Regions from separate parts of the Pseudomonas sp. WJP1 genome, predicted to be linked through region 2. Evidence: predicted binding sites of a transcription regulator. Region 2 holds the regulator's gene; each other region holds the start of a gene.
What was found. The regulator sigma-54, encoded in region 2, starts transcription at its own class of promoters, with help from an activator protein. The targets are predictions, from matches to a motif close to ANTGGCATNNANNTTGCTNT.
Positions count from the first base shown of each region.

Region 1 (3,275 bases), 3.1 Mb from region 2:
ACGATTGGGCTTATCCAGATGCTGCGCCAGGTAATCGGCGAACACCCGGCGCGGAATCGCTCGTGCACCCAGGCTGTGCAAATGATCGGTGGGCATCTGGCAATCGATGAGCACGAAACCCGAGTCTTTCAGATGTCGCACCAGTGTGGCAAAGCCAAATTTCGAGGCATTGTCGGCCAGGCTGAACATGGATTCGCCGAAAAATAGCTGGCCCATCGCCAGTCCATACAGCCCGCCCACCAGTTCATCCTGGTCCCAGACCTCCACCGAATGCGCATGGCCGCGTTTGTGCAGTTCGATGTAGGCGTCCTGCATGGCTTCGGTGATCCAGGTGCCGTCCGCATATTCCCGGGGGGCGGCGCAGGCGCGGATGACCGCGGCAAAATCCTGGTCGAAGGTCACCTGGTAGCGTTGTTGGCGCAGCAGTTTGTTCAGGCTGCGGGACACGTGCAGTTCATCGGGAAACAGCACGGTGCGAGGGTCCGGCGACCACCAGAGAATCGGCTGGCCTTCGGAAAACCAGGGGAAGCAGCCATGGCGGTAGGCCTGGATCAGTCGATCGGCGGACAGGTCGCCACCGGCTGCCAGCAACCCATTGGGATCGCGCATGGCCTTTTCCAGGGCCGGGAACGTCAGGGTGTTGCGTTGTAACCAGGTCAGCATGGCGTCAGGGCTTACAGAAGGGGAGGGCGATGGCGGGCGTCGGGCCCGCCGTGAAGTGTGCCGTCAAACGGCGGGAATGTCGTCGAGGTATTTTTCCGCGTCCAGGGCGGCCATGCAGCCGGCGCCGGCGGAGGTGACGGCCTGGCGATAGACGTGGTCGGCGACGTCACCCGCGGCAAACACGCCTTCGATGGCGGTGGCCGTCGCATTGCCTTCGCTGCCACCGTTTACCAGCAGATAGCCGTCACGCATCTCCAGTTGGCCGGCGAACAGGTCGGTATTGGGCTTGTGACCGATGGCGATGAACACGCCAGTCAGCGCAAGCTCGGTGATGGCGCCGCTATGACTGTCGCGCAGGCGTGCGCCGGTCACGCCACTGGCATCGCCCAGCACCTCGTCCAGGTTCTGGTTCCAGTGCAGGCGAATATTGCCCTTGGCGGCTTTTTCGAAGAGTTTGTCCTGGAGAATCTTTTCCGAGCGCAACTTGTCGCGACGGTGGATCAGATGGACTTCGCTGGCAATGTTCGACAGGTAGAGCGCCTCTTCAACGGCGGTATTGCCGCCGCCCACCACCGCGACCACCTGGTTGCGATAGAAGAAGCCGTCGCAGGTCGCGCAGGCAGAAACCCCTTTGCCGGCAAAGGTCTCTTCCGAGGGCAGCCCCAGATACTGTGCCGAGGCGCCAGTGGCGATAATCAACGCGTCGCAGGTATAAGTGCCGCTGTCACCGATGAGTTCGAAGGGGCGCTGTTGCAACTTGGCGGTATGGATATGGTCGTAAACAATCTCTGTGGCAAAGCGCTCGGCGTGTTTTTGCATGCGCTCCATCAGGACCGGGCCGGTCAGGCCTTCGACATCGCCTGGCCAGTTATCGACTTCCACGGTGGTGGTGAGCTGGCCACCGGCCTGTATGCCGGTAATGACAACGGGCTTGAGGTTGGCGCGAGCGGCATACACGGCTGCGCTGTAACCCGCGGGGCCGGAACCGAGGATGATCAGGCGGGAATGCTTCGCTACACTCATAAAAACACCTCATAAGCCTTTGTCACAAAAGAGAATGCGTGCTCAAATTGAGTCGCACGTAATGTGCTGTTGACTATGCTACACCCAAGAGTTGCCAGCATGGCATCGGACGTACAAACCCGTACAATGCCTGGCTGTAACAGTGTTTGTAACAAAATTGGCATCGCGTTTCGTGTTTATGAAAACCGATGCGCAGTGTTAAAAGTAGTCCCGGTTACGCCTGTTAACTTTTTTACCTGCCTGGATTGGGCAGTTTTATAGTCATTCAACAGATGGACGCGCCCGTGGCGCAGGAAAAACAGGTTTTGAAGAAATCCACCGCAGCACCCAAGACAGTTGTTCCACTCTGGCGTCAGCACTTGCACTACCGCCTCAAGGAAGGTGCATTGATCGCCATCGGTGCGCTGTGCCTGTTCCTGATGATGGCCTTGCTGACCTATGGCAAAGATGATCCGGGCTGGAGCCATAACAGCAAGATCGACGACGTTCAGAACTTCGGCGGCCCGGCAGGCTCCTACAGCGCCGATATCCTGTTCATGGTGCTGGGTTACTTTGCCTATATCTTTCCGCTGTTGCTGGCGATCAAGGCCTATCAGATCTTCCGCCAACGCCACGAGCCGTGGGAGTGGAGCGGCTGGCTGTTTTCCTGGCGCCTGATCGGCCTGGTGTTCCTGGTACTGTCCGGTGCCGCGCTGGCGCACATCCATTTCCATGCCGCGACCGGTCTGCCGGCCGGCGCCGGCGGGGCGCTGGGCGAGAGCCTTGGCGACCTGGCGAAAAACGCGCTGAACATCCAGGGCAGCACGCTGCTGTTCATCGCCCTGTTCCTGTTCGGTCTCACGGTGTTCACCGACCTGTCATGGTTCAAGGTGATGGACGTTACCGGCAAGATCACCCTCGACCTGTTCGAACTGTTCCAGGGCGCCGCCAATCGCTGGTGGGCGGCCCGTACCGAGCGCAAGCAACTGGTGGCGCAGCTGCGTGAAGTCGATGAGCGCGTGCACGATGTGGTCGCGCCGACCGTCACCGACAAGCGTGAGCAGGCCAAGGTCAAGGAGCGCCTGATCGAGCGCGAGCAGGCCCTGAGCAAGCACATGTCCGAGCGCGAGAAGCAGGTACCGCCGGTGATTGCCCCGGCGCCACCCAAGCCGCCAGCGCCGAGCAAGCGCGTGGAAAAAGAAAAACAGGCGCCGTTGTTCGTCGACAGCGCCGTGGAAGGCACCTTGCCGCCGATCTCGATCCTCGACCCGGCGGAAAAGAAACAACTCAATTACTCGCCCGAATCCCTGGCGGCCGTCGGCCACCTGCTGGAAATCAAGCTCAAGGAATTCGGCGTCGAAGTCACCGTGGATTCGATTCACCCGGGTCCGGTGATTACCCGTTACGAGATCCAGCCAGCGGCCGGGGTCAAGGTCAGCCGTATCTCCAACCTGGCGAAAGACCTGGCGCGTTCCCTGGCCGTGACCAGCGTACGTGTGGTGGAAGTGATTCCGGGCAAGACCACGGTCGGTATCGAGATTCCCAACGAAGACCGGCAGATCGTGCGTTTCTCCGAAGTGCTGTCGACCCCCGAGTACGACAACTTCAAG
Region 1 covers NZ_CP110128.1:4,757,722-4,760,996, reverse strand. Annotated here, with positions in the region: gene aat (leucyl/phenylalanyl-tRNA--protein transferase) at 1-663, opposite strand, end outside; gene trxB (thioredoxin-disulfide reductase) at 727-1,686, opposite strand; gene OH720_RS21385 (DNA translocase FtsK) at 1,992-3,275, shown strand, end outside.
Region 1: the regulator sigma-54 is predicted to act here: its motif matches at 1,737-1,756, upstream of OH720_RS21385 (DNA translocase FtsK).

Region 2 (3,275 bases):
AGCCTGCTGCAGGAGTTCCACATCAGCCACATCCGCGACAATCTCGGCATGAGCCTGTCCGGTGGTGAGCGCCGCCGTGTGGAAATCGCCCGGGCACTGGCCACCAACCCGAAATTCATCCTGCTCGACGAACCGTTCGCCGGCGTGGACCCGATCTCGGTAGGCGACATCAAGCAGATCATCCACCACCTCAAGGCGAAGGGGATCGGCGTGCTGATCACCGACCACAACGTCCGTGAAACCCTGGATATCTGCGAAACCGCCTATATTGTCAACGATGGCCAACTGATCGCCGAAGGCGACGCTGAAACCATCCTGGCCAACGACCTGGTGAAGGAAGTGTACCTGGGGCATGAATTCCGCCTGTAAGCATCGCGGTGTCCGGCGGGTCGGCCGAGCGCTTGCCGCAATAAAAAATCAATCTTTTTTTATTGTTACAGCGCTCTAGGCAAACGCCGCAGTTTCGGGCATATAATTTGCTTAAGTTTGGCGCTCCGGCGCCCTGTAGTGGATGGCGCATGTGCGCCGGCGAATAAGGTGTTAAGCCCCTGCCATGAAACCATCGCTAGTCTTGAGAATGGGCCAGCAGCTGACGATGACACCGCAGCTGCAACAGGCCATCCGCCTGCTCCAATTGTCGACCCTGGACCTGCAACAGGAAATCCAGGAGGCCCTGGAGTCCAATCCGATGCTCGAGCGCCAGGAAGAAGGCGACGACTTCGACAATTCCGACCCACTGGCCGACAACGCCGAACACAAGCCCAGTACCGACATCCAGGAACCCTCTTACCAGGAAAGCGCCCCGACCGTCGATAACATCGAGGAAGGCGACTGGAACGAGCGCATCCCCAACGAATTACCTGTCGACACCGCCTGGGAAGACGTCTACCAGACCAGCGCCAGCAGCCTGCCGAGCAACGATGACGACGAGTGGGATTTCACCACCCGCACATCGGCCGGCGAGAGCCTGCAAAGCCACCTGTTGTGGCAATTGAACCTGGCACCGATGTCCGACACCGATCGCCTGATCGCCGTGACCCTGATCGACTGCATCAACAACCAGGGTTATCTGGACGAGACGCTGGAGGAAATCCTCGAAGCCTTCGATCCGGAACTGGACATCGAACTGGACGAAATCGAAGCCGTCCTGCACCGCATCCAGCAATTCGAACCTGCCGGTATCGGTGCGCGCAACCTGGGCGAATGCCTGCTGCTGCAATTGCGCCAGCTACCCGCCAAGACACCTTGGCTGGCCGAAGCCAAGCGCCTGGTCACCGACTACATCGACTTGCTCGGCAGCCGCGACTACAGCCAGCTGATGCGCCGCATGAAGCTCAAGGAAGATGAACTGCGCCAGGTCATCGAACTGGTCCAGAGCCTCAACCCGCGCCCGGGCTCGCAAATCGAGTCGACCGAAGCCGAATACGTGGTTCCCGACGTGATCGTGCGCAAGGACAACGAACGCTGGCTGGTGGAGCTCAACCAGGAGTCGGTGCCTCGCCTGCGGGTCAACGCCCAGTATGCCGGGTTCGTTCGCCGTGCCGACACCAGCGCCGACAACACCTTCATGCGCAATCAGCTGCAGGAAGCCCGCTGGTTCATCAAGAGCCTGCAAAGCCGCAACGAAACCCTGATGAAAGTGGCCACGCAGATCGTCGAGCATCAGCGCGGCTTCCTGGAGTACGGCGACGAGGCCATGAAACCATTGGTCCTGCATGACATCGCCGAAGCAGTCGGCATGCACGAGTCGACGATTTCACGGGTCACCACGCAGAAATTCATGCATACCCCTCGGGGCATCTATGAACTGAAATACTTTTTCTCCAGCCACGTCAGCACCTCCGAAGGCGGAGAATGCTCGTCCACGGCGATTCGCGCGATCATCAAAAAACTGGTAGCTGCGGAAAATCAGAAAAAGCCGTTGAGTGACAGCAAGATCGCTGGTTTACTGGAGGCACAAGGCATTCAGGTGGCCCGCCGCACCGTCGCCAAGTATCGCGAATCCCTGGGGATCGCGCCTTCGAGCGAACGCAAGCGGTTGATGTAGGGCCACGCCACAGCGTTCCAGTGGCAGATCATCTGGATCTGCCGCTTTATGCACTGGCAACGAAGGAGAAGCTGTATGCAAGTCAACATCAGTGGACACCAACTGGAAGTGACCGAACCTCTTCGCTCCTACATCGGCGAAAAACTCGAACGATTGGAGCGACATTTCGACAAGATCACTAACGTGCAGGTCACGATGACGGTCGAAAAGCTGAAGCAGAAAATCGAAGCCACGCTGCATATTCCCGGCAATGAAGTGGTCGCCAACGCGGAACATACCGACATGTACGCGGCGATCGACGCATTGACCGACAAGCTGGATAAACAACTCAAAAAGCATAAGGAAAAGACCCAGAGCCTCCTCCAGGGCGCTACGGGTCGTTAACACTCCCAACCCATGATCCGACTTGAAAGCATCCTGACCCCCGGCCGTTCCCTGGTGAACGTGCCGGGCGGCAGTAAAAAGAAAGCCCTCGAGCAAATTGCCAACCTTATCCATCGCGAAGTGCCGGATCTGGAGATGCAAGATGTCTTCGAGGCTTTGATTGCCCGCGAAAAACTAGGCTCGACCGGTTTTGGCAACGGCATCGCCATTCCCCACTGTCGACTGAAGGGCTGCAACGCACCCATCAGCGCCTTGATGCACCTGGATGCCCCCATCGATTTCGACGCCATCGACGGCGCCCCGGTTGACCTGCTGTTTGTGCTGCTGGTCCCGGAAGCCGCTACCGATGCGCACCTGGAGCTGTTACGCCAGATCGCCAGCATGCTCGACCGTAAGGAAGTGCGCGAAAAACTGCGTAGCGCCTCGAGCAATGAAGCCTTGTATCAGGTTGTCCTGAGCGAGCAAAACGGTCACTAATCATGCGCTTGATCATAGTCAGCGGTCGTTCCGGCTCAGGTAAAAGCACTGCCCTCGACGTCCTCGAGGACAACGGCTACTACTGCATTGACAACCTGCCTGCCGGTTTGCTGCCCGAACTGGCCGAGCGAGCGCTGATCCACACCGAGCTGGCACAACCGCTGGTTGCCGTATCCATCGATGCTCGCAACCTGCCGAGCCACCTGTCGCGGTTCCCCGAGTTGCTGGCCGAAGTTCGCAGTCGCCACATCCAGTGCGATGTCCTGTATCTGGATGCCGACGAGGAAACCCTGCTCAAACGTTTCTCGGAAACCCGTCGGCGGCACCCGCTGAGCAATGCCAACCGCTCACTGGCTGAAGCGATCAA
Region 2 covers NZ_CP110128.1:889,102-892,376, reverse strand. Annotated here, with positions in the region: gene lptB (LPS export ABC transporter ATP-binding protein) at 1-369, shown strand, start outside; gene OH720_RS03955 (RNA polymerase factor sigma-54) at 554-2,047, shown strand; gene hpf (ribosome hibernation-promoting factor, HPF/YfiA family) at 2,123-2,431, shown strand; gene ptsN (PTS IIA-like nitrogen regulatory protein PtsN) at 2,444-2,908, shown strand; gene rapZ (RNase adapter RapZ) at 2,911-3,275, shown strand, end outside.

Region 3 (3,275 bases), 2.5 Mb from region 2:
GCCGAGGCAGCTGTAGATGCTGGCCGGGTTGGCCGCGTCCAGGGCAAAGAAATGCAACAGCCGTTCGGCATGCAGCTCGCCGTGGCGTTCGAGGTAATCGTCCAGGGTGCCGGTAATCAGCAACGGCATGGCCAATTCGTGCAGGCCGTTACCGCGGCCATCCTGGGGCATCAGCGACAGCGAATAACTGATGTCGAGCATCCGTGCGAGGTTTTCCGCCCGCTCCAGGTAACGCGACATCCAATACAGATCCGAGGCAGTTCTACTTAACATGTCAGGCTTCCTTCAATCCTCGACCACCCAGGTGTCCTTGGTTCCGCCGCCCTGGGAGGAGTTCACCACCAGGGAGCCTTCGCGCAGGGCGACACGGGTCAAACCGCCGGGCACGACCCGGGTTTCACGGCCAGACAATACAAACGGACGCAGGTCGATGTGGCGTGGCGCGATGCCGCTTTCGACAAAGGTCGGACAGGTCGACAGCGACAGTGTCGGCTGTGCGATGTAGGCATGGGGCTTGGCGATGATGCGCGCGCGGAAGGCTTCGATTTCCGCCGCCGTCGCCGCTGGCCCCACCAGCATTCCGTAACCGCCGGAGCCCTGGGTTTCCTTGACCACCAGCTCTGGCAGATTGGCCAGGACGTGGGACAGTTCAGAAGGGTTGCGACACTGCCACGTGGGCACGTTTTTCAGGATCGGTTCTTCATCCAGATAGAAACGGATCATGTCGGTGACGAACGGGTACACCGATTTGTCGTCCGCCACCCCGGTACCGATGGCGTTCGCCAACACGACATTGCCGGAACGATAGGACGACAACAGCCCCGGCACGCCCAGCATCGAGTCGGGATTGAACGCCAGCGGGTCGAGGAAGGCATCGTCGAGACGGCGGTAGATCACGTCGACTGCTTTCGGCCCGTCGGTCGTGCGCATGAACACCTTGTCGTCCCGCACGAACAGGTCCGCGCCCTCCACCAACTCCACACCCATTTCCCGCGCCAGGAACGCATGCTCGAAGAAGGCACTGTTGAAGCGCCCCGGCGTGAGCACCACGACACTCGGATTATCGATGGGGCTTGAGCTTTTCAGGGTGTCGAGCAGCAGGTTCGGGTAATGGTCGATCGGGGCAATGCGCTGGGCCGCAAACAGCTCGGGAAACAGGCGCATCATCATCTTGCGGTCTTCGAGCATGTAGCTGACGCCGCTCGGTGTACGAAGATTGTCCTCGAGCACGTAGTAGGTGCCGTCGCCGTCGCGCACCAGGTCGACGCCGGAAATGTGCGAATAGATATCGCGGTGCAGGTCCAGCCCCTGCATTGCCAACTGGTATTGCTCGTTGGCCAGCACCTGCTCGGCCGGAATGATCCCGGCCTTGATGATGCGCTGCTCGTGGTACAGGTCGGCGAGGAACATGTTCAACGCCTTGACCCGCTGGATACAGCCGCGCTCGACCACGCGCCATTCACTGGCGGGGATGCTGCGCGGGATGGTGTCGAAGGGAATCAGGCGCTCTGTCCCCTGCTCATCACCGTAGAGCGTGAAGGTAATCCCGGCGCGATGAAATAACAGATCGGCCTCGCGTCGCCGTTGTGCCAGAAGCTCGTCAGGCGTCTCGGCCAGCCAACGGGCAAACTCCCGATAATGCGGGCGGACCTGGCCGCCGGCATCGTACATCTCATCAAAATAGGTGCGGATCATGCCGTACTCCTTGTCACCCGGACATCCAGGCCTTCGCAAGGCCCGTGCCATCGGCAGAAACGCTTAGATTTCAATCGGTTGGATAATCACCCCGCGAGCGCCGCACCAATCCTGTGCGGCAAATGCCCCAACCTGACTGCCCCCGCTTCATTGCAAGGCGTTGTTGTCGCCCATCACCAGCATAGACGCTGGGCGCCGGCTTGCCGGTGAAGGAGCGGCCGTGTTCGATTGCCTTCGGCAAAAACGAAAACGGCCAACCCGAAGGTCAGCCGTCATTGCTGGTTGTCACTGTTCATAGGTTTATGCGAGTCGCCCTCGTACCTCCTGTTTCACACCCCAGCCTTCAATGATGCCGCCCAGTGGCTCGACCACGGCCTCGAAACCCTGCTCGAAATCGCCAATGTCGTCGTAGGTGGCATACATGACTTTGCACAATTCCAGCGCCCAGGCGCCATCGTCACGCACACTGACTTGCGCATCCAGGGATTCACCACGGTGGAAATGACCTGCCGCCCTGCGTGCCCGCTCCTCGTCCGGGAAAATGGCGTAGAACTCGATGGGATGGAACCGGGAAAAGTCGAAACCGCCTTCTTTCATGCGGCGCAGCACACTGCTGCTGATGTCTTCTTGATAGGCTGTGCTCATGAAACGTCCTCCTCAAACTGATGGATAGACTTTCCGTACTCCCAATGTGCGAACCCAAAGGTGCGCACCAATCGACAACCCGATGTCGACGGGAAACAAGCATGGAGCTGACAAGACCAGACCTTAGCGATCCATTCGCTGATCTCGATTGCAGAGTAGCCCCAAGATAGAGCCGCTGCCAAGGCCTGGTTCTGTTGTAGTCGATAACGAGAAGAGGTTCAGACGGGGGTGATGCTGCGAATTTCAATACTGTTCTGGGCTTTCAGGCTTTTGACGCCTGCATCGGAGGTGCGCCCCTCCAGATCGTTCAGATCCAGTTCGGCGGCCACGGGAAGGAACCGTTCCTTGATGAGTTTGGCGGCCTTTTCGTGACTCGGGCACTCCTCGCACTCGAAGACTTCGTCGATCAATTCACCATGATCATCCACGAAAGTGACTTTCCACTTTTGCATCGGTGCCTCCTCGATAAAACCCATGGATGGGCTTACACCTATCTCGACCCTGGACGCGGGGTAAATGTTCCGGCGAATCAACAATAGCAGGCGTCAGCAAAGGCTGCCTGACGCCCGGTACAGACGGTGTTCCCCGGTCAGACGCGCACGTTCCCCCGGGGACCGGCAATCGCCCAAATGATCAGGCCCAGAACCGGCAGCAACAGGATCAACAGCACCCAGAAGATTTTCATCCCGGTTTCGGCACCGCTTTTTAACACGTTGATGATTGCCCAGATGTCCAAGGCAAGAATGATCAAGCCAACCAGGCTGTTGAACGTGGAACCCATGATAACGCTCCCGAAGAGTGATATGCCCCTCTTAGGATAGCCGGCCCTGACCAGGGTTCCGTTTTTTTGACAGCTTTAACGGTTCAGACGTGGATCGCCACTTTCAAGGCTTCCAGCGAGGGCGCGGCGGCGATGCCGACTTCGGCGCACAGCT
Region 3 covers NZ_CP110128.1:5,372,186-5,375,460, forward strand. Annotated here, with positions in the region: gene OH720_RS24000 (alpha-E domain-containing protein) at 1-273, opposite strand, end outside; gene OH720_RS24005 (circularly permuted type 2 ATP-grasp protein) at 286-1,695, opposite strand; gene OH720_RS24010 (ribonuclease E inhibitor RraB) at 1,996-2,340, opposite strand; gene OH720_RS24015 (hypothetical protein) at 2,559-2,792, opposite strand; gene OH720_RS24020 (PLDc N-terminal domain-containing protein) at 2,930-3,121, opposite strand; gene OH720_RS24025 (hypothetical protein) at 3,205-3,275, opposite strand, start outside.
Region 3: the regulator sigma-54 is predicted to act here: its motif matches at 1,728-1,747, upstream of OH720_RS24005 (circularly permuted type 2 ATP-grasp protein).